One region of the Corynebacterium marinum DSM 44953 genome, then DNA from elsewhere that is predicted to be linked to it. Evidence: predicted binding sites of a transcription regulator. Region 1 holds the regulator's gene; each other region holds the start of a gene.
What was found. Region 1 encodes LexA, which represses DNA repair genes until DNA is damaged. Its sites were predicted from a motif close to CGAACANNTGTTCG; they were not measured.
Positions count from the first base shown of each region.

Region 2: the regulator LexA is predicted to act here: its motif matches at 2,755-2,768, upstream of B840_RS12860 (HNH endonuclease signature motif containing protein).
Region 3: the regulator LexA is predicted to act here: its motif matches at 2,691-2,704, upstream of B840_RS07900 (HNH endonuclease signature motif containing protein).

Region 1 covers NZ_CP007790.1:1,509,961-1,516,871, reverse strand. The annotation lists gene ptsP (phosphoenolpyruvate--protein phosphotransferase) at 1-673, shown strand, start outside; gene B840_RS07275 (DeoR/GlpR family DNA-binding transcription regulator) at 698-1,480, opposite strand; gene lexA (transcriptional repressor LexA) at 1,720-2,433, opposite strand; gene B840_RS07265 (hypothetical protein) at 2,740-3,108, shown strand; gene nrdR (transcriptional regulator NrdR) at 3,188-3,679, shown strand; gene hrpA (ATP-dependent RNA helicase HrpA) at 3,687-6,911, opposite strand, start outside.
Region 2 covers NZ_CP007790.1:1,237,134-1,244,044, reverse strand. The annotation lists gene B840_RS05970 (bifunctional alpha/beta hydrolase/OsmC family protein) at 1-95, shown strand, start outside; gene B840_RS05965 (YchJ family protein) at 92-463, shown strand; gene B840_RS05960 (type 1 glutamine amidotransferase) at 503-1,162, shown strand; tRNA gene B840_RS05955 (tRNA-Pro) at 1,230-1,303, shown strand; gene B840_RS12860 (HNH endonuclease signature motif containing protein) at 1,375-2,727, opposite strand; gene B840_RS05945 (thioredoxin family protein) at 2,879-3,256, shown strand; gene B840_RS05940 (ABC transporter ATP-binding protein) at 3,311-4,102, opposite strand; gene B840_RS05935 (ABC transporter permease) at 4,105-5,016, opposite strand; gene B840_RS05930 (ABC transporter substrate-binding protein) at 5,013-5,993, opposite strand; gene B840_RS05925 (diacylglycerol/lipid kinase family protein) at 6,085-6,911, opposite strand, start outside.
Region 3 covers NZ_CP007790.1:1,648,880-1,655,790, forward strand. The annotation lists gene smc (chromosome segregation protein SMC) at 1-2,612, opposite strand, end outside; gene B840_RS07900 (HNH endonuclease signature motif containing protein) at 2,730-3,992, shown strand; gene B840_RS07905 (acylphosphatase) at 3,989-4,300, opposite strand; gene B840_RS07910 (alanine/glycine:cation symporter family protein) at 4,246-5,718, opposite strand; gene mutM (bifunctional DNA-formamidopyrimidine glycosylase/DNA-(apurinic or apyrimidinic site) lyase) at 5,757-6,575, opposite strand; gene rnc (ribonuclease III) at 6,553-6,911, opposite strand, start outside.

The DNA of each region.
Region 1 (6,911 bases):
CAAGCCGATCGCCTACGCCACCCTGGCGGAGGAGGAGAACCCCGCCCTCGGTGTGCGCGGCCTGCGCATGGCGCGCGACAACGAGGGGTTGCTCCTCCGCCAACTCGACGCCGTCGCGCTGGCAGCCGAGGGGCGCGGCGAGGACGCTCCGACCTGGGTCATGGCGCCAATGGTCGCCACCGAGTCGGAGGCCGAGTACTTCGCCGGACTCTGCCGCGAACGCGGCCTGACGGCAGGCGCCATGATCGAGGTCCCGGCCGCCGCCCTCATGTCCGACCGGCTCATGCCGCACCTCGACTTCGTCTCCATCGGCACCAACGACCTCACCCAGTACACGATGGCCGCCGACCGCCTCTCCCCGCAGCTGGCCTACCTGACCGATCCGTGGCAGCCCGCGGTGCTTCGCCTGGTGAAGGAGACATGCCGCGTCGGGGAGCTCACCGCCACCCCTGTCGGCGTCTGCGGCGAGGCCGCCGCGGACCCGCTGCTCGCCTGTGTGCTCACCGGTCTGGGTGTCACCTCGCTGTCGGCCGCCTCGACCGCCGTCGCCGGCGTCGGCGCGCAGCTGGCCACCGTGGACCTGGCCACCTGCCGGGAGGTCGCCGCTGCGGTCCTGGACACCTCGGGTGCGGACACGGCGCGCGAACTCGCCCGGGAGATGCTCCTGGGGTAGAGCGCTGGACGTGCGTGCGCGGGGTCACTCGTCGGCGATGACGACCTCGATCTCGCGCTCCCGCAGCGCCGCCAGGAAGGACTCGGGCGCCGCGGAGTCGGTGATGATCACGTCGATGTCGCTGAGGCTGGCGAAGCTCACCAGGTAGTCGGTGCCCAGCTTGGAGGAGTCGCAGAGGACGACCACGTTGTGGGCGTTGGTCACCATCGTCGACTTGATGGCCGCTTCCTGGGCGTCGGCCGTGGACAGGCCGTGATCGAGGGTGAGCGCGTTGGTGCCGATGAAAGCGACGTCCGCCCGCATGAGCGCCAGGGTCCGCAGCGCGGTGTCGCCCACGACCGCCTGCGTGATCGCGCGGACCGACCCGCCGAGAAGCTGCACCTCCCTCAGCCCCTTGTTGGTCAGGTTGAGGGCGATCGGCAGGCTGTTGGTCACGATGGACCACTGGGAGGCGTTGGGTTGCTCCGCGATGAGCTCCGCCAGCGTGCCGATGGTGGAACCTGAATCGAGGAAGAGGCCGCCGCGGGGTTCCGGAAGGTAGCGCAGCGCCGCGCGCGCGATGGCCGACTTGGCGGTGGGGGCCGACCGGAAACGGGCGTCGAGCGAGAACTCGGTGGTCTGGAAGGTCTGGCTCGCAACGGCGCCGCCGTGGACCCGGTGGACGACTCCCTCCCTGTCCAGCACGGCGAGATCCCGGCGGATGGTCTCTGCGGTGACCTTGAAACGGTTGGCAAGCTCGGTGACGTTGACCCGCCCCTCGACCGCGGTGAGGGAGGCGATCTGCCGGCGACGCTCCTCTGCGTACATGAGTTCTCCTCTGGTGCCTCACAGGACGGAATCGGACAAAATGAATGTCTGTTTCCGCCATTGTTCCAAATTAATGGGCGGCGGGGGAGAGGTTGGCGGTTATCCTGCGCAAACGGGGGATAAAACTACGTCGCCGGCGGGACGGGACCCGGCGAGGTGGGCCGTGGGCAGGTCCGTTCCCGTGGGATGATGTTGATTTCCCGCCCGCCGATTGTCTGCCTCGGCGGGGAAAGCCCGCGCTAGAGCTTCCGGAACACGGAGACGATCTTGCCCATGATCTCGGCCTTGTCGCCGGGGATCGGTGCGAAATCCTCATTGTGGGGCAGCAGCCAGACACCGGTGGAATCCTTGTGGAACTCCTTCGCGGTGGCCTCCCCGTCGATGAGCGCGGCGACGAACTCGCCCTTCTCCGCGACCGGCTGGGAGCGGACGACGACCCAGTCGCCGTCGAGGATGCCGGCATCCTTCATCGACTCGCCGACGACCTGCAGCATGAACAGCTCCCCGTCGCCAACCAGGTCCGCGGGCAGCGGGTAGTAGTCCTCCACCTCCTGCTCGGCGAGGATCGGCGAACCCGCGGCGATGCGGCCCAGGACCGGGATGAAGTTCGCGGCTCCTGCATCCTCCGGGGCGGACGCGCTCTTCACGGCCACGCGGCGACCAGGCTTCTTGGCGGTGTCCGTCGAACCGAGATTCCGCACGTCGACGGCGCGCGGCTTGTTCGGGTCCCGGCGGAGGAAGCCCTTCTTCTCCAGCTGGTTGAGCTGGTAGGCCACCGAGGAGGTGGACTGGAGGCCGGCCGCGTCACCGATCTCCCGGATGCTCGGCGGATACCCCCGCAGCACCACGGCATCCCGGATGACCTCGAGGATCCGCCGCTGGCGGTCGGAGAGGGTGGCGGGATCCGGCTTGCCGGAAGGGGTCAGGTTGGCGGATGTGCTCTTGCGGGTCATGGTCCTACTCGTTCCTGGTGCGCTGGGGGAGGGGGCGGTTCTGCTTCATCGGTTCGGTTCGCCGGTTTCGTGGAGCCGTGCGGTCGCCGTTGTTCGAATGGCGGACCGGCATGGTGCCGTTCACCTGTTACATGTCTACCACGATCTGGTACGGATGTTCGACTGCTGCGGCTGATCTGTGGACAAAATTTCGAACGGGTGCTTTAATCGAACACATCGGCTAGTTCGAACACTTGAACGGTGCCTCTGTTCGAAAGTGTCGCCTGGCCCCGATATCCTCTCATTCAGCAACGAAAGGACCCCGCCGTGACCGCGTTCCTCCACCGCTCCCGCCCAGGTGAAAGCCCCTCAACTTCCCTTCAGGGTCCGGTCCGCGCGGCCGCCGTGTGGGAGCCTTCCGGATTTCACGAGCCCGCCGCTTCCGTCCGCGGCATTCGAACCCTGCGGCGCGTCGATAGAACGCAGGGTCGGGAGGAAAATGAGGGTCAGTGGGAGCATGTCGCGCGGGCCCAGGGGCGCCACTGGCAGGAAACCGGACTCACCTACCTGCTCGGTGCGCTGCTGGGCCTGGCGGTGGTGAGTGCCTCGCTGCTCGGCGCCGGGGATGAGCCGGCGCCGGGATCGCCAGGCTATCCCGCGGACAGCGGTTCCTGGACGGTGCAGCAGGCGCGTTAGAACCGCGCCTCCCGGGGAGTAGGATCGGTGCCACAGTCCGTTCCCCCGGTTTTCTCCTGAAAGGCTCTGAAGACACGCCGTGTACTGCCCGTTCTGTCATCACGACCACTCCCGTGTCATCGACTCCCGCATCATCGACGCCGGAGCCGCCATCCGCCGCCGACGCGAGTGCACCAGCTGCCAGGGACGATTCACCACGATCGAGAAGGCGGTCCTGCTGGTGATCAAACGCAACGGAGTGACGGAACCGTTCAGCCGGGACAAGGTCGTCCTGGGTGTCCGCCGGGCGTGCCAGGGCCGCGACGTCTCGGATGACGCCCTCAAACGGCTGGCACAGGAGGTGGAGGAGCGGGTGCGCGCCCAGGGCAGCTCGCAGGTGAACGCCAACGACATAGGGCTGGCCATTCTCGAACCTCTGCGCGCCCTCGACGAGGTCGCCTACCTGCGTTTCGCCTCCGTGTACAAGTCCTTCGAATCCGCCGAGGACTTCGAGTCGGAGATCCGTCTCATGCGCCGCCGCGCGCGGGAGGAAGAGGCGGCGGCGGACTCCTTCGAGCCGCTCGGAGGCTGAGTCCGGATCAGCGCAGTTTGTCCACGGCCTTCTGGATCCGGCGTAACGAGATGGGCCGCGCAGTTCCCAGACGCTGGGCGAACAGACTGACCCGCAGCTCCTCGATCATCCACCGGATGTCCTTGGCCTCGCGCGTCTTCTCCCTGCCCTTGGGCAGCCGGGCCAGCCGCAGCGCGAGGTAAGACTGCGCCTCCTCGACCTCGTCCTGCCGGTCGGCGTCCTTGCCTGGGTCCTGCGCCATCTCGTCGAGACGGATGCGCACGGCCTGCAGGTAGCGGGGGAGGTGACGCAGCTGGGCGGCGCCGTGCAGAGTGATGGCGTTCCTCGGCAGGAGAAATTCCAGCTGAGCCTTCATGTCGTCGATGGCGGCGCCGCTCCAGCGGGACAATTCTTCGGCGACGGACTGGTACTCGATGAGCGCCGGCGCGATAGTGACCACGGTGCGCCGGACGGCGCCCGCCACCTCGGGAGCCACCGTCTTCTTCAGCTCCTCGAACTGCTCCGGGGAGCGCACCGGTCCGCCGTGCTGGATCATGAGGTCGCGGATAGCGGCGACACGCGCGTCCTCGACCAAACCGGCCGCACCGCCGTGGGGGTAGTTGTCCACCGCCACGCGCTGCTGCAGGGGCAGCCCCTTGGTCATCTGGTTGGCGTTGACGGAGATCTCGCGCAGCAGCAGGGTCAGCGTCGCGGTCATCATGGAGGCCTCCGCGGCGGCCTTGGTCGGGTACACGCGGATCTCCACGCCGCCGGGGGCGGCTACGAGCGCGGGGTAGGCGGTGACCTCGTGGCCGTCGACCACCGTCTGCACCTCCTCGGCGACGGTGCCCAGATTCTCGGGAGTCCACTTGGGTACGGCCTTGGCCTCGCTGGTGCGCGAGGCCTTGCTCACGGATGACCTGATCGAGCCGGCGTTGCGCTGGATGAGCGCGCCGAGGTCCTTGTCAGCGTCGACGACCTTGCCGCGCCGGTCGACTGCCCCGAAGGTCATCTTCAGGTGTGCGGGCAGGGCGGCGGACCGGAAATCCTCGGCCGTGATCTGCCGCCCGCCGAGAGAACGCAGCACTCCGGCGAACTGCTCGACCAACGGCCCCTCGTAGGGGATGAGCCGGGGCAGGGCCCGCGCAGCGTAATCCGGGGCGGGCACGACGGTTTTGCGCAATTCCTTGGGCAGGGTGCGGATCAGCTCGGTGAGCAGTTCCTCGCGGAGCCCCGGCACCAGCCAGTCGAATCCTTCGCGGTCCATTCCCGCCAGCAGGGGAATGGGGACGAGGATGGTCACGCCGTCCTGCGGGTGGCCGGGCTCGAAGCGGTACTCCAGGTCGTAGTCGATGCTGCCTTTGCGCCACTTGTCGGGGAAGGCTTCCTCGGTGATCTCTCCGGCGTCGGCGCCCAGGAGGGAATCGGGGTCGAAGTCGAGGAGCTCCGGGTTGGCCTGCCGCTCCTTCTTCCACCAGGTGTCGAAGTGCCGGCCGGTCGTGATGGTGGCGGGGAGGCGGGAGTCGTAGAAGTCGAAGAGGGTGTCCTCGTCGACGATGATGCCGCGGCGGCGGGCCTTCTCCTCGATCTCGGCGGCGGCCTCGAGCTTCTCCACATTGGAATGGAAGAAGGTGTGGTGGGTGGTCCAGTCGCCCTCGATGAGGGCGTGCCGGATGAACATGTCCCGGGCGGCCTCGGGATCGACACGGTGGTAGGGGACCACCCGGTCGGCGACGATGGTGACGCCGTAGAGGGTGGACTTTTCGTGGGCGATGCCGGAGGCCCGCTTGCGGGACCAGCTGGGTTCGGAGTGCTGGTGCCGCAGTAGCGGACCGGCGAGCTTCTCCACCCAGGCGGGTTCGATCTTCGCGACGTCGCGTGCCCACAGCCGGGAGGTCTCCACGAGCTCGCCGGCCATGAGGAACTCCGGCGGCTTCTTGGCCAGGGAGGAGCCGGGGAAGATCATGAATCGGGTGCCGCGGGCGCCCTTGAACTCCCGGCTGTTTCCGTCGCGGGAGCCGATGTGGGAGAGCAGGCCGGCGAGCAGGGACTGGTGGATCGCGTCGGGGCTGCGGTCGCCGGCGACGTCGTGGCGCGCGGACCAGCCGAGCTGGCGGGTGACCTCGCGCAGCTGGCGGACGAGGTCGTACCACTCGCGGATACGCATGTAGTGGAGGTACTCGTCCTTCATTCGGCGCCGGAAGGCGTTGCCGGTGAGGTCGTCCCGGGACTGGTTGATGTAGTCCCACAGCTTGAGGAAGCTGAGGAAATCGCTGTTCGCGTCCTTGAAACGGGCGTGCTTCTGGTCGGCCTGGGCCTGCTGCTCCATGGGGCGTTCACGGACGTCCTGGATGGTCATGGCGGAGACGATGACCAGGACCGCGTCGAGTTCGCCGAGGCGGTTGGCCTCCACGAGCATGCGGGCCATACGGGGGTCGACGGGCAGGCGCGCGATGTCGCGGCCGGTCTGGGTGAGCACCGGCTCGCCGTTGCGTTCCTCGTCCGTCAACGCGCCGAGTTCGTGCAGGAGCAGCAGGCCGTCGCGGATGGCGCGGTTCTCGGGTTTCTGGACGAAAGGGAACTCGGCGATGTCGCCGAGGCGCATCATCGTCATCTGCAGGATGACGCTGGCGAGGTTGGTGCGCAGGATCTCCGGGTCGGTGAACTCGGGCCGGGAGGCGAAGTCCTCCTCAGAGTAGAGGCGGATGGCGATGCCGTCGGCCACGCGGCCGCAGCGCCCGGAGCGCTGGTTGGCGCTGGCCTGCGAGACCGGCTCGATGGGCAGCCGCTGGACCTTGTTGCGCGTGGAGTAGCGCGAGATGCGGGCTGTGCCGGTGTCCACGACGTAGCGGATGCCGGGGACCGTCAGGGAGGTTTCCGCGATGTTGGTGGACAGGACGATGCGCCGGCCGGAGTGCGGCTGGAACACCCGGTGCTGCTCCTGGTTGGACAGGCGGCCGAACAGCGGCGTGACCTCCACGCCCTTCCACTTCCTGCCCTCGATGGCCTCCATGGCGTCGCGGATGTCGCGCTCGCCGGGGAAGAAGCACAGGATGTCGCCGGGTCCCTCGAGCATGAGTTCCTCGCAGGCCTCGCACAGCGCGTCGAGGGGATCCTGGTCGACGACCTTGCCGTCGCGTTCGAACTCCATCGGCCGGTAGCGGATCTCCACGGGAAAAGTGCGCCCCGAGACTTCGATGATGGGGGCTGGTGTGCCGTCGGCGGCGGCGAAATGCTCCGCGAAGCGCTCCGG
Region 2 (6,911 bases), 270 kb from region 1:
GCGCCGCCCAGCGCCGCCAGCTTCTCGACGCCGCCCGCACCTCCCCCGTCGAAAACATGCTCGCCGGCGCCAAGATCATGGACATCCCCGCATGAGGTGCCCCTGCAACACCGGCCTGAGCTACGACGAGTGCTGCGGCCGCTACCACGCCGGCGCCGTCGCCCCCACCGCCGAGACACTCATGCGTTCCCGCTTCTCCGCCTTCGTCACCCGTGATGCCGACTACCTGCTGCGCACCTGGGACCCCGACACCCGGCCCTTCGACCTGACGCTGGTGGACCTGCCCGTGCAGTTCTACCGCCTGGACATCCTGGACACCGTCGGCGGCGGGCCTTTGGACCAGGAGGGGGTGGTCGAGTTCGAGGCCTTCTACAAGGGGGATCCGGCCGGCTCACAGCGGGAGCGGTCCACTTTCCGCCGCATCGGACGCGAATGGGTCTACACCGCCGGAGACGTGTCCTGACCCTTGTGGAGACCCCGATACCTATCGTACGATAGGTACATGAACGCGCCGCAGATCACCGTCGTCCAACCCGACCCCCGGGCTCCCCTGGACCGCTTCGAAGGCTGGCTCACCGACGCCGGCGCCACCCTCCACCTGGTTGACCCTGCCGTGGACGGGGTCCCCGAATCCGCCGGGGACGGCGTCATCATCCTCGGCGGCACGGACAACTGCCGCTCCTACCCCTGGCTCACCGAACTCCACGCGTCCATCCGCTCCTGGCTGTCCGCGGAGGTGCCCGTCCTGGGGATCTGCCTGGGCCACCAGATCCTCGCCGACGCCCTTGACGGGGACATCGCCTTCGGGCTGGAGGGCGAACATGGCCCGTTCGAGATCGAGCTCATGCCCGCAGGATTGACCGACCCCCTGTTCTCAGGCCTGACAACGCCCCTCACCGTGGCCCAGCACCACCACGACGTCGTGAGCGCCCTACCGGACGGGGCAGCACTCCTCGCGGCATCGCAGCGCTATGAAATCCAGGCGTTCCGCATCGGCTCCGCCGTCGGCCTCCAGTTCCACCCCGAAGCCTCCCCGGAGACCATGGGCGCCTGGACTCCCGCCGATGCCGAAGCGATGATCCGTCGAATGGAGGCGGTCGACGAGGCGGTAGCAGCGACGGGCCGCACCATTGCCCGGAATTTCGTCCAAATGTGTCGCTGAACAGCCGATTCGCCTTATCGGATGACATTGTTGTAACCTGAACCACGTTGCACTTCGAGTGCGACGGCGGACTGTGGCGCAGTTTGGTAGCGCACTACACTGGGGGTGTAGGGGTCGCAGGTTCAAATCCTGTCAGTCCGACAAAGTAATGGTCAATGTCTTGAAAAAGGCACTGGCCCTTTTTATTTCCCCCGCCCCGTCGGCCACGATCCCTAGAAGGGCGGCGGGTCGGGATCGGACCCGGAAGTCCGGGCCGGTGGCGCATTCGCCGCCTTCGACTGGTAGGCCTCGAAGCGCTCGGCGGCGGCCTTCGCGGCGGCGCGTTCGTACTGACGGGACCGGCGCTGGCTGTAGGTCTGCGCCCAGCGTTTCTTTTTCGGAGTCAGGGGGCCGACCGCCTCGCTGACCGTCCAGGTGCCGTCCTTGAATAACCAGTACACATCCCCGGTGTGGGGGTCGAGGACGTAGTGGATCTGCTCGTCGGTCTTCCGGTTGTGGTGGTGCCTGCACAGCATGATCATGTTGCCCGCCGTCGTAGGGCCGCCTTCGGCGTGGTTGACCCGGTGATCCGCGTCGCAGCGGGCAGCCCGACGGTTGCACCCCGGCCAGCGGCAGACCCAGTCGCGGCCGATGATGCTGCACCGGATCCCGAAGGTCGGTACATAGGCGTGGGTGACGGCCTCGGCGGCCCCAGCCATGTCGATGGTCCGGGTGACCATGCCCGCCAGCACCTCAGCAGCCCGGTCGGTGAGAATGCCGTGGGTGGGGTGCAGCGCGGGCGCGTGCTCGATGTCCGAGGCCTGGTAGAGCAACGTCGTCACGGTGGCGGTGACGTTCCCGAGCAGAAGAGACACCATCGCCTTGGCCTGACTGATCTTGCCGCCGGAGGCGACCCCGCTGACAGCGTCCGATATCCGGATACCCGTGGCCTGGTCGACGATGAGCTCGAAGCGAATTTCACCTCCGGCCAGATCCTGCACGTCAAGCACGGGAGAGAAAGGATCCTCGGGCGGCGGGAGGGTACGCATCAGCGACGCCGGGTCTTCGCAGGGGGTCGGCCCTGCGGACGTCTCCCCGCCTTCGGGCTTTTGATCGGGGGCGGCGGCGGCCTCGACGCTCCGGATGGTGTTGCTCACCGTGTCGACGATGGCCCTCTTCCCGGGCAGCAGCTGACGGGCCCGGGAGGGGGTGAAACATTCGATGAGATCGTCGTCGAGGGCGGCCCACAAGAAGGCGTCCTCCCGCAGTTCGGCGGGGGCCTTGATGATCGTGCGGTCGATGTAGCCGAGGTGAGTCATGTCGAGTAGCCAGGTGGACTCCACCAACGCTTTCAGCCGGGGCAGACGGTCAAGAGTGTGCAGGGCGTCGAGATGGCGGGTTATGGTGCCGTGGGACATGCCGGTGGACCGGTGGAGCATGGCGGTGACCGTGGTCCAGTCCTCCTCGGAAGCCGGCTCCGTGCCGACCTGGCAGATGCGCCAGAACGCGTACTCGGAGGAGACTTTCGCTTGCCGGGCAGAGTAGTAGAAGTCGTCTGCGTCGAGAACCGCCCATGATGCCCGCATGCCCATGCCTCCTCCCTTCCCGCCGATAGACTATGTGTTCGAAAATCAAGTTAGAGCACGACCCCGACATGGGGGTAAACTCCAGGGGTAGCCAACAGATACGTGCAGGTCAACCGACCAATTCGTCCACCTCTCCTGCGACAATGGACACATGATCACTCCCCTGACCTACGACACCTTCGACGACTTCACCCGCCGGGACGGCCTGGTCCTGGTCAACTTCTGGTCCACCTCCTGCGGGCCGTGCCTGCGCTTCCACCGCATCTTCAAGACCGCCTCGGAGGCGGTCCCGTCGGCCTCCTTCGGCGACGCCGAGGTCGAGATCCAGCAGCGCCTGGTCAAGGACCTGGAGATCTCCACTATCCCGGTGCTGCTCATCTACCGGGACGGCGACCTCATCTACCGCGACCCCACTCCCCGCCCGGAGTCCGGCACCTTCAGCACCGTCCCCGACGCCCCGCGGTTCCTGGACATCATGAGCCGGGAGAAGGAGTTCATCACGTTCGTGGAGGGTATGGCGGTCGACTGAGACGAGAAAAATCCGCCGCCGGATGCCCGGCGGCGGATTCCCGTGTTCGGACGGTCAGCCCAGGAACGCCTTGTCGGAGAGCGTGGCGCCCTTGATGTTGGTGAATTCCTGGAGCAGGTCCCTCACGGTGAGCTTCGACTTCGTGGCCTGGTCGGCCTCGTAGACGATGCGTCCCTCGTGCATCATGATCAACCGGTTGCCCAGGCGGATCGCCTGTTCCATGTTGTGGGTGACCATGAGGGTCGTCAGCCCGCCTTCGGAGACGATCCTCTCGGTCAGGCCGGTGACCAGTTCGGCGCGCTGGGGGTCGAGGGCGGCGGTGTGCTCGTCGAGAAGCATGATCCGGGGGTTGGTGAACCCTGCCATGAGCAGCGACAGCGCCTGGCGCTGGCCGCCGGAAAGCAGACCCACCTTGGCCGCGAGGCGGTCCTCGAGGCCGAGCTCCAGGCTGGCGAGCTTCTCGACGAACTCTTCACGCCGCTTCCTGTTCAACCCGCGCCCGAGGCCGCGGCGCTTGCCCCGCAACAGCGCCAGGGAGAGGTTCTCCTCGATGGTGAGGTTGGGGGCGGTGCCCGCCAGGGGGTCCTGGAAGACGCGGCCGACATACTGCGCGCGCTTGTATTCGGGCAGCCGGTTGACCTTCTTCCCGTCGATCTGGACGGTGCCGGAGTCGACGGGAAGGCGGCCGGAGACGGCGTTGAGGAGCGTGGACTTGCCCGCTCCGTTGGAGCCGATGACGGTGACGAAGTCGCCTTCGTCCATGGTCAGGCTCACGTTGTCCAGTGCGGTGCGTTCGTTGACCGTGCCCGGGAAGAACGTCTTGGAGATGGAGTCGATGCTGAGCACTGCTACACCGCCTTTCCGGCCGGAACCTTGGCGCCGGCCGCTGCTGCGGGCCGGCGGCTGACTCTGCTGGTCAGACCCTTCCAGCGTGGCACCAGGAGGGCGACGATGACCAGGAGCGCGGTGATCAGCTTCATGTCGTTGGGGTCGAGTCCGACCTGCAGCGCCAGGAAGATGATGATGCGGTAGATCACGGCGCCGACGATGACGGCGAACACCGCGAGCCACAGCATGCGCTGGCCGAGGACGGCCTGGCCGAGGATGACCGAGGCCAGTCCGACGAGGATGAGGCCGATGCCCATGGAGATGTCGGCGAAGCCCTGGTACTGGCCCACGAGCGCGCCGCACATGCCGACGAAACCGTTCGACAGTGCCAGGGTGAGCGTCTTGGTGAAGTCGGTGGACACGCCGAAGGACGTGATCATCTGCCCGTTGTCGCCGGTGGCGCGCAGGGACAGGCCGAGGTCGGTCGTGAGGAACCACACCACGATCAGCCCGAGCAGCGAGACGAGGACGGCGAGGATGGCCGCGCCGGCCCAGGTCCCCAGGATTCCGGCGTCACGGAGCGGGGTGAACAGCGTTTCCTGGCGGAGCATGGGGATGTTCGCCCCGCCCATGATGCGCAGGTTGATCGACCACAGGGCGATCATGGTGAGGATTCCCGCGAGCAACCCGTCGATGCGGCCCTTGGTGTGCAGTAGACCGGTGACGGCGCCGGCAAGGAAACCGGTGACGAAGCCCGCCAGGGTGGCCAGCACGGGATGCCAACCGTTGAGGATGCCGACGGCCGCGGTGGCTGCGCCGGTGGTGAAGCTGCCGTCGACCGTCAGGTCGGGGAAGTTGAGGACCCGGAACGTCAGGAAGACGCCCAGGGCCATCACCCCGTAGATGAGGCCGACTTCGACGGCGCCGATCATACGGTCTCGGCCTCGTCGAGGATCGCCTGCGGGACGGTCACGCCCTGACGCTGCGCGGCGTCTTCGTTGATGACGTAGGTGAACTCGGTGGCCTTCTCCACCGGCATGGTGGCGGTGTCCTCGCCGTCGCGGAGCACACGCAGGGCCATTTCGCCCGTCTGGCGGCCCAGCTCGGTGTAGTCGATGCCCAGAGTGGCAACGGCGCCGCCCTCGACGGTGCCGGCCTCGGCCGCGATCACCGGGATCTGCTTCTGCTCGGCGACCTGGACCAGGGAAGCGATGCCGGCGACGACCATGTTGTCGGTGGGCACGTAGATGGCGTCGACGTCGCCGAGGGCCTCGACGGCCTGCTGGATGTCGTTGGCCGTGGTCACGGTCTGGGTGGTGATCTCCAGATCGCGGGGACCCGCGGCCTCCCGGGCGGCCTCGACCTGGACCTGGGAGTTGACCTCGCCGGAGGCGTAGACGATGCCGACGGTGCGGGCGTCCGGGACGAGCTCCTTGAGCAGGTCGAGCTGGTCCCCGATGGGGGCGACGTCGGAGGTGCCGGTGACGTTGCCGCCCGGGGCCTCCTCGGAATCCACCAGTTCGGCGGAGACCGGGTCCGTGACGGCGGTGAACAGGACCGGAATGTCGGTGATGTTCTGTGCGGTGGCCTGCGCGGCCGGGGTGGCAACGGCCAGCACCATGTCCAGGTCCTTGCCTGCGAACTGCTGGGCGATGGTCAGTGCGGTGGCCTGCTCGCCGTTGGCGTTCTGCTCGTCGAACTCCACGTCCACACCTGCGTCGGCGAAGGCCTCCTTGAAGCCGGCGGTGGCGGCGTCGAGGGCGGGGTGCTGGACGAGCTGGTTGATTCCGACGGTGTACGCGTCGTCGCCCGCGGCGTCCGTGGAGGAATCGGAGTCAGAGGAGCATGCGGTGAGGAAGAGGGCGGCGGCGGTGAGGCCTGCCACCACCGTGGTGCGAGGGGAGAACATGAGGAGTTCCTTCCATTGCCAGGTGTGATCTGATACGTCGTTCAATGTACTTAACTACCATGTCACACCCGCCATCACCCGCCTTAAGGAATTATGAGTCGAATGCCCTGGTGCCCGGCCGGGGCTCCCCCGGCTCGGTGGGCGGCTCCGGCACGGGCTCCCGGACCACCAGGCTCCCCGGTTCCATCGTCACGGTGAAGGAGGAGACCTCGCCCACCTCGTCCCCGTCGACTTCGAAGACCTCCGGATGCGCCAGGGTCACCTCGAGGCGGGTGCCCGTGGCGTAGCGCAGGGTGTCGCTGTCGTTGGCGCCGCCGGTGACCTGTTCATCCCGGCGCGCCAGGCGGTTGCGCACCTTACGGCCCATGTGGAGCGCCAGTTGCCCGGCGATCTGCAGCCAGCCGGGCAGACCCGTGGGACGCAGGGAGACGATGTCGAAGTGCCCGTCGTTGGCCACGGCGTCGGGAAGCAGCGGGATGCTGCCCACCAGGTCCCCGCAGTTGCCCACGATGAGGGAGTGGACGCGGGTGCGGCGCGCCGGGCCGCCGTCGAGCCGCCAGGTGAGCCGGACGCGGCGCCCGCCGGTCAGCGACTTGGCGATACCCACGGCGTAGGCCAGGAATTTCACCCTCTTCTTCAGGTCCTCGTCGGTGTTGACGATCATGCCCGCGTCGACGCCGATGCCGGCCATGACGACGAAGTCGAGTTCCTCGGATTCGCCGTCGGGGCGGGTGAGCAGGGCAGTGCAGACGTCGATGCGGGTGTCCTGCCCCGTGAAGGCGGCCTGCACGGCCTCGGGGATGTCCAGCGGCAGTTTGAGATTGCGCGCCAGGAGGTTCCCGGTGCCCGCGGGGATGACGCCCAGGGCCACGTCCGTGCCGTGGAGCGCGGCGGCGACCGCGCGGACGGTGCCGTCGC
Region 3 (6,911 bases), 140 kb from region 1:
GTGGCGTTGACCCGGTCCTTCGCGCGCGCCAGGCGCGAGCCGACCTCGGCGCGGCGCCGGACCAGCCCGTCGCGCTCGAGTGCCGCCCGCTCCGTGGCGCCGGCCACGCGGGCCGCCACGTCCAGCGCCCCCTTCTCCACCGCCGCGGCCACCTCGGCCGAGTGCCGGCGCCTCCTCATCGCCTCATCGTGGCTGGCCTTCGCCCGGCGTTCGTGGGCAGCCTGGCGGCGCAGCGCCACACTCCGCCCGGAGGCCTGCTCCGCACGCTCCTCGGCGGTGCGCAACGCGAGGATCGCCTCCAGCTCCATCGCCTTGACCTGGGCGAGCGCGGTGGACGCCTCGTCGCGGGCGAGGGTGGAGGGTTCCTCGGTCGCCTGGTCGTCCTCGACGCGGGCGAGCCGGTCACGGGCCTCGTTGAGCTGCCCTCGGAGGCCGGCCAGGCGGGCGTCGGCGACGGTGGCCCGCTCCGCGGCGCGCTGGTGCTCACTCTTGTTCGCCTCGTACTGCCTGTTCAGCCGCGCGAGGTCGCGTTCCCAGGCGGCGAGGGACTGGTCGTGGTCGCGCAGGGCGGCCTTCTTCGCGGCGGCGTCGACACGCGCCTCGTCTGCGGCGATCCGGGCGCCCTCGAGGGTGCCGGAGAGTTCGTCGAGGACGACGCGGGCCTCAGCCAGCTCCGTCTCCGCCGCGGCGATCTGCGTGCCGACCTCCACCGGCGACACCACCCCGGAACCTGCCTGAACCCACCGCTCGCCGTAGAGCACGCCCTCCGGGGTGACCGCGCGCAGGCGGGGATCGGCCTCCACCGTGGCACGGGCGACGGCCGGATCGGCGGCCAGCACGACGTCGGCCAGCAGCCGGTTGAGCGGCACCCGGACGCGTTCGTCGGCGTCGATGTGGTCGAGCAGCCAGCCCGCCCCGGATGGCAGATCAGCGTTGAGCCGCCACGGCTCACCACCCTCGGATTCGTCGAAGACGACGGTGCGGGAGGCCCGGCAGAGCTTCTCGACGACCCCCTCGTCCACCGCCCCCACCAGCGCATCAGCGTGCGCCCCGAGCGCCGCCGACACCGCCCGGCCCTGCTCTGTGCGCAGGAGCCCCGCGAGGGTCGGCCAACCCAGATCCACGTCGGCGACCGGCACGTTCTGGCGCAGGGTGTCGATCCTCGACTGCAGCGAATACACCGCCCGCTCCCGTTCCCGCTGCCGGTCCCGCAACTGGTCGAGCCGCTTTTCCGCCGCGCCGGCTTCGCTGGCCGCCCGGACGTGGGCGTCGTCGAGCGGGCCGCGCTCCCCCGCCAGCGCCCGGATCTTCTCCGCAGCGGCCTCCGCGTCCCGCCGCGCCGAGGTCGTGCGTGCCAGAGTCTCGGCGAGGGTCTCCGTCTGCCTGGCGATCTCTTCCTCCGCGGCCGTGACCTGACCCGCCAGGGACTCCTCCGCGGCGATCAACCGCACCACCCCTTCCCGACGGTCCGCGAGGGCACGCACCTGCGCCATGTGCTCGGCCTCAGCTTCCCGGCGCGCCTCCTCCCGCTCGAAGACCTCGTCGCGGATCGACTCCAGGCGTTCCCGGGCGATCTCCACGGTCTCGTTGAGTCCGGCGTACTCGGCCTCCGCCTCCTCCGCACGCCGTTCCAGCGCATCCGGATCCTGCCCCGTGTAGGCCACGACGTGGGCGTTGGCGGCGCGCTCCGCCGCAATCCGGGAGGTCGCGGAGACCCGTTCCGCCAGAGTCGAGAGCGTGAACCACAGCTGCTGCGCCGCCTCCGCCTGCGGGGCGAGCTCCTCGACCTGGGACTCCAGGGCGAGCTGTTCAGCAGCCGCCTCCTCCAGTGCCCCGGTGACCTCGTCTACCTGTTCCGCCAACAGCCGGGCGCGCCGGTCTGCGTCGTCGAACTCCAGGCGGAGCCGGTGCACCCGGTCGCCGGCGAGGCGGAGCCGGGCGTCCCGGAGCGTCGCCTGGACGGTGGCGGCCCGCTGTGCCGCCTCCGCCTGCCTGGCCAGCGGTTTCAGCTGCCTGCCCAGTTCCTGTGTCAGGTCGTTCAGGCGGTCGAGGTTGGCCTGCATCCCGACGAGTTTGCGCTGGGCCTTTTCTTTCCGGCGCCGGTGCTTGAGCACACCCGCCGCCTCCTCGATGAAGGCGCGGCGCTCCTCCGGGCGTGCCTCCAGAATCTGCGCGAGCCGCCCCTGCCCGACGATGACGTGCATCTCCCGCCCGATGCCGGAGTCCGACAGCAGCTCCTGGATGTCCATGAGCCGGGCCTTCGCTCCGTTGATCTCGTATTCGCTGGCGCCGTCGCGGAACATCCGGCGGGTGATGGAGACCTCGCTGTAGTCGATGGGCAGGGCGCCGTCGGAGTTGTCGATCGTGAGGGTCACCTCGGCGCGGCCGAGCGGCTTGCGGTCGCCCGCGCCGGCGAAGATGACGTCCTGCATCTTCCCGCCGCGCAGGGTCTTGGCGCCCTGTTCGCCCATCACCCAGGCGAGAGCGTCCACGACGTTGGATTTTCCCGAACCGTTCGGGCCGACGACGGCGCAGATACCCGGTTCAAATTTGAGGGTCGTCGCAGAAGCGAAGGACTTGAATCCCTTGAGCGTCAGCGATTTCAGGTGCACGGAAAAAAGGGTAGCACCGGGGGAAACATGTTCCTGGTAGGGCTTGCGGGGGTCGAAGGAGTGTTCTAGAGTGGGGTTCGAACATACAAACGATGTGGGGGATGCATCTTGTCGACAATGATGTCGGTCGTGGAGAGGGAACTGGAGGAACTCCTCCGGCCCACCGCCTTCTATGCGGTGTGTTCGCCGGAGGATCCGGTCGCCATCCGCGGCGCCCGCATCCGCCGCGCCGACCATGAGATGTGGCAGGCCATCCTTCCCGGCGAGGACGACGATCTGGCCATCACCGTCGCCAGTCTGCGCAAGTCGACCGGGCACAACGACAACTACATCGAGGGCGCCATCCACGCCCACCGGCGGCTGCACGAACTGCCCCTCCTCCGGCGGCTCCAGGAGCGGTTGTTCCACCTTGATCTTCCCCGTATGAAGGCGATCGACCGGGCGCTGTGCAAGCTCGAGGCAGCCAACCACGAGCACATGCGCGTCGTCGACGAGGAGATCACGGCGTACCTCACCCCGCGCAGGGCGAACCAGAACCTCCCCTCCCCGTCCGCCATCCGCTCCAGACTCAACGCCATCATCCTGACCCTCGACACTTCGGTCTCCGGCGACGACTCCCCGGCGGCCGGAACCACCGACCATTACCGGCTGAGCATTGACGGCGACCGGGGTTACCTGGAGTTGGAGACCGATGCGGTCACGGCCCAGGAGATAGACCTGCACGTCCGGGCCCACGCCTCCGCCGCGGGCATGTCTCTGGCGGAGGCTCTGGCCGACCTCGTCCGCGGCAACGGCCGCACCAAGGTCACCCTCAACGTCTACCGGGCAGCCGATGTACCGGACGCTCCCGGCTACATCCCCGGCGTGGGCTGGACAAGCAGCCGGGTGGCCGGGGAAATGGCCGCCCGGGCCACCTCCATCCAGGACATGGACGAGATCTACGGGAAGGTCTCCAGCGCCTACCGGACCCCGGACGACATCCGGGCTGTCGTCATCGGACTCGACGGAGTGTGCGGGTTCCCCAGCTGCCGGCGCCCCGGCCACCACTGCCAGATGGACCACCGGATCAACCATGAGGACGGCGGCCCCACCACGGCCTCAAACCTGGTGGCCCTGTGCCAGTACCACCACAACCTGAAGACCGACGGCCGGGTGTGGTACATCGTGGACTCCGACACGCGGGACATCGTCTGGCTTTTCGACGACGGCCGCTACGTGATCGAAGAACCTTCCGGCCCCCTCTCCCCGCGGGCGCGCAACTGGGTGCAGACCGTCGGACAGCGGCAGGACAAGCGGCGGGCCCGGATCCGGAAGCAGTCCCAGGAGCGGAAAGCAACGTCGGACCCACCCCAGCGGGACGAGGATCCACCGCCTTTCTAGAAGGTGCGGAAGCCGTGTTCCCCCAGAGGCGCCGCCCACGCCTGGGTAACCTCATCGACCCCGCCCGGCCCGGACCACAATCGACGCAGCAACTCGCCGACCGCCTCATCTGCCCCTTCCGCAATGACCTTGACGCGCCCGTCGGGAAGATTTGCGGCGGAACCCACCAACCCCAGTTCCACCGCCTGCTGACGGGTCCACCACCGGAAGCCCACGCCCTGGACGTTACCGTCGACGTGTGCGGTTAACCTGATCACTTCACGTGGTCCTTCAGGCTGCGGCGGGTGACCGGGTCCGAACCGTCCCAGACCTCCACGTTCTTGATCTCCGGCAGCATGTCGCGGTGGAAGACCGGGTCGTGGCCCGCAGTGCGCTGCTCGCCGTAGTTGCGCAGCAGCTTGATGGCCACACCTGCCAGCGGCACGATGGCGATGAGGTTGATGATGACCATGGTGGCCGCGAAGGTGTCGCCCATCGCCCAGACCAGGGGCAGGGAGCCGACGGCACCGAAGAAGACGAAGCCGATGACGGTTACCCGGAAGACGTTGAGCCACATCCTGGACTTCGTCAGGTACTGGATGTTGGCCTGTGCCAGGTAGTAGTTGCCCAGGATGGAGGAGAACGCCAGGAAGAAGAGGATGAAGGTGACGAAGTGGGTGCCCCAGGATCCGACCACGTTGGCGAGCGCCTCCTGCGTCAGCGACGCACCCTGGACTGTCTCCCCGTAGGCGGGGTCGCTGCCCAGCAGGATGATGAAGGCGGTGATCGAGCAGATCACGAGGGTGTCGAAGTAGACGCCCAGGGTCTGGACCAGGCCCTGCTTGACGGGGTGGGAAACCGTTGCGGTGGCGGCGGCGTTGGGGGCGGAACCCTGGCCTGCCTCGTTGGAGAACAGGCCTCGGCGCATACCGTTCATGAAAGCCGCACCCACCGCGGCGCCCGCGATCTCACGCAGGCCGAGCGCGTGCCCGACAATGTCCGCGATGATTCCCGGAACCTCTCCGATGCGCATGACGATGACGATGAGCGCCACGACGATGTAGGCGACGGCCATGAACGGCACGATGATCTGGGTGACATTGGCGATGCGGTAGACGCCACCGAAGATGACCACTGCGGTCAATGCGGCCAGGACGCCGCCGACGACCATCTTGAAGCTCATGTCTTCACGCCCCAGCGAACCGCCGATCACCTCGACGATGGAGTTGGTCTGGATCGAGTTGTAGACGAAGCCGTAGGTAATGGAGATCGCCACGGCAAAAATGAGCGCGAGCCATTTCGCGTTCATTCCGCGGGTCATGTAGTAGGCCGGGCCGCCGTGGTAATGGCCGGTGGAGTCCCGGCTCTTCCACAGCTGCGCCAGGGTGGACTCGATGAAGGCGGTTGCGCCGCCGATGATGGCGATCATCCACATCCAGAACACCGCGCCGGGGCCGCCGAGGGTGATGGCCACCGCCACGCCGGCGATGTTGCCGGTGCCCACGCGGGAGGCGGCGGAGATGGTGAAGGCCTTGAAGGCGGAGATGCCGCCGTATTCCTTGTCTTCGTCGTGGCCGATGCCGCGGGGCTTCTCGACGACCGCGCGGAACATGTCGGGGATCATCCGGAGCTGCACCACGACGGTGCGGAAGCCGAAGTAGAAGCCCGCGGCGATGAGCAGCCAGGGGACGACGGTCCAGAGGTTGTCGTTGATCGTCCCGGTGACGAATGTCTCGATGGATTCCATAGGACTGAACCTACTATGTGCCCCGGGTCACAATCTACTTAGAGTTTCTGACACGCCGGGCAGTAGTGGGTGGAGCGGTTCTGGAAGGACACCCGCCTGATCGGGGTCCCGCACCGGCGGCAGGGCCTGCCCTCCTGGCCGTAGGCGTTGAGGGAGCGGGAGAAGTATCCGGAGGCGCCGTTGACGTTGACGTAGAGGGCGTCGAAACTGGTGCCGCCGGCGTCGAGGGCGCGGCGCATGACGTCGGCGGCGGCGTCGAGAAGCGAGACGACGTCGCGCTGCCGCAGGCTCGAGGCCCGCCTGGTGGGGAGGATGCCCGCCTGCCACAGCGCTTCATCGGCGTAGATGTTGCCGATGCCGCTGACCACCGTCTGGTCCAGCAGGACGGTCTTGACGGCCGACTTCTTCGCCCGGATCCGCCGGGCCGTCGCAGCGACGTCGAAATCCGCTTCCAGGGGATCAAGTGCCACGTGCGCGACAGGTGCCGGGATGCCGCCGACGAGCGGGGTGTGCAGCCACCGGCCGAAGGTTCGCTGGTCGACGAAGGCCACTTCCCTCCCGCTGACCTCGGCGCGGATGCGCAGGTGGGGGGACGTGCAGGTGCCGGGCTCGCCGATGAGCACCTGGCCGCTCATGCCCAGGTGGATGAACAGGGCCGAATCGCCCAGGTCGCACCACAGGTACTTGCCTCGGCGGCGGATATCCAGGATCGTGGCGCCGACGAGCAACGCGTCCAGAGGCGCGTCCTGCCCGCGGTTGGCCCGGGGGTGCAGCACCTCAACCTGTTCGAAGACTCCGCCGATGAGATGGTCCGCCATCCCCCGGCGGACGACCTCAACTTCGGGGAGTTCCGGCACGGGGGTTCTCCCGGAGGGCCAGGAACGCCACCCGGGCGGAGGCCTGTTCGGCGAACTTCTTGCTGGGGCCGGCGCCGGTGCCGAGCACGATGCCGTTGACCGTGACGGTGGCGGAGAAGGTCAGGTCGTGCTCGGGGCCGGTGGACGTCGCGTCGTACACCGGCATGGGGTACTTGAGCTCGGCGGCGCGTTCCTGCAGGTTGGTCTTCCAGTCCCGGTGGATGTTGCTTGCCGACGCCGCGTCGATCTTCTCCTCGAACAACCGGAGGACGACGTCGCGGGCGGTTTCGAAACCGAGCTGCAGGTAGATCGCGCCGAGGAGCGCCTCGGTGGTGT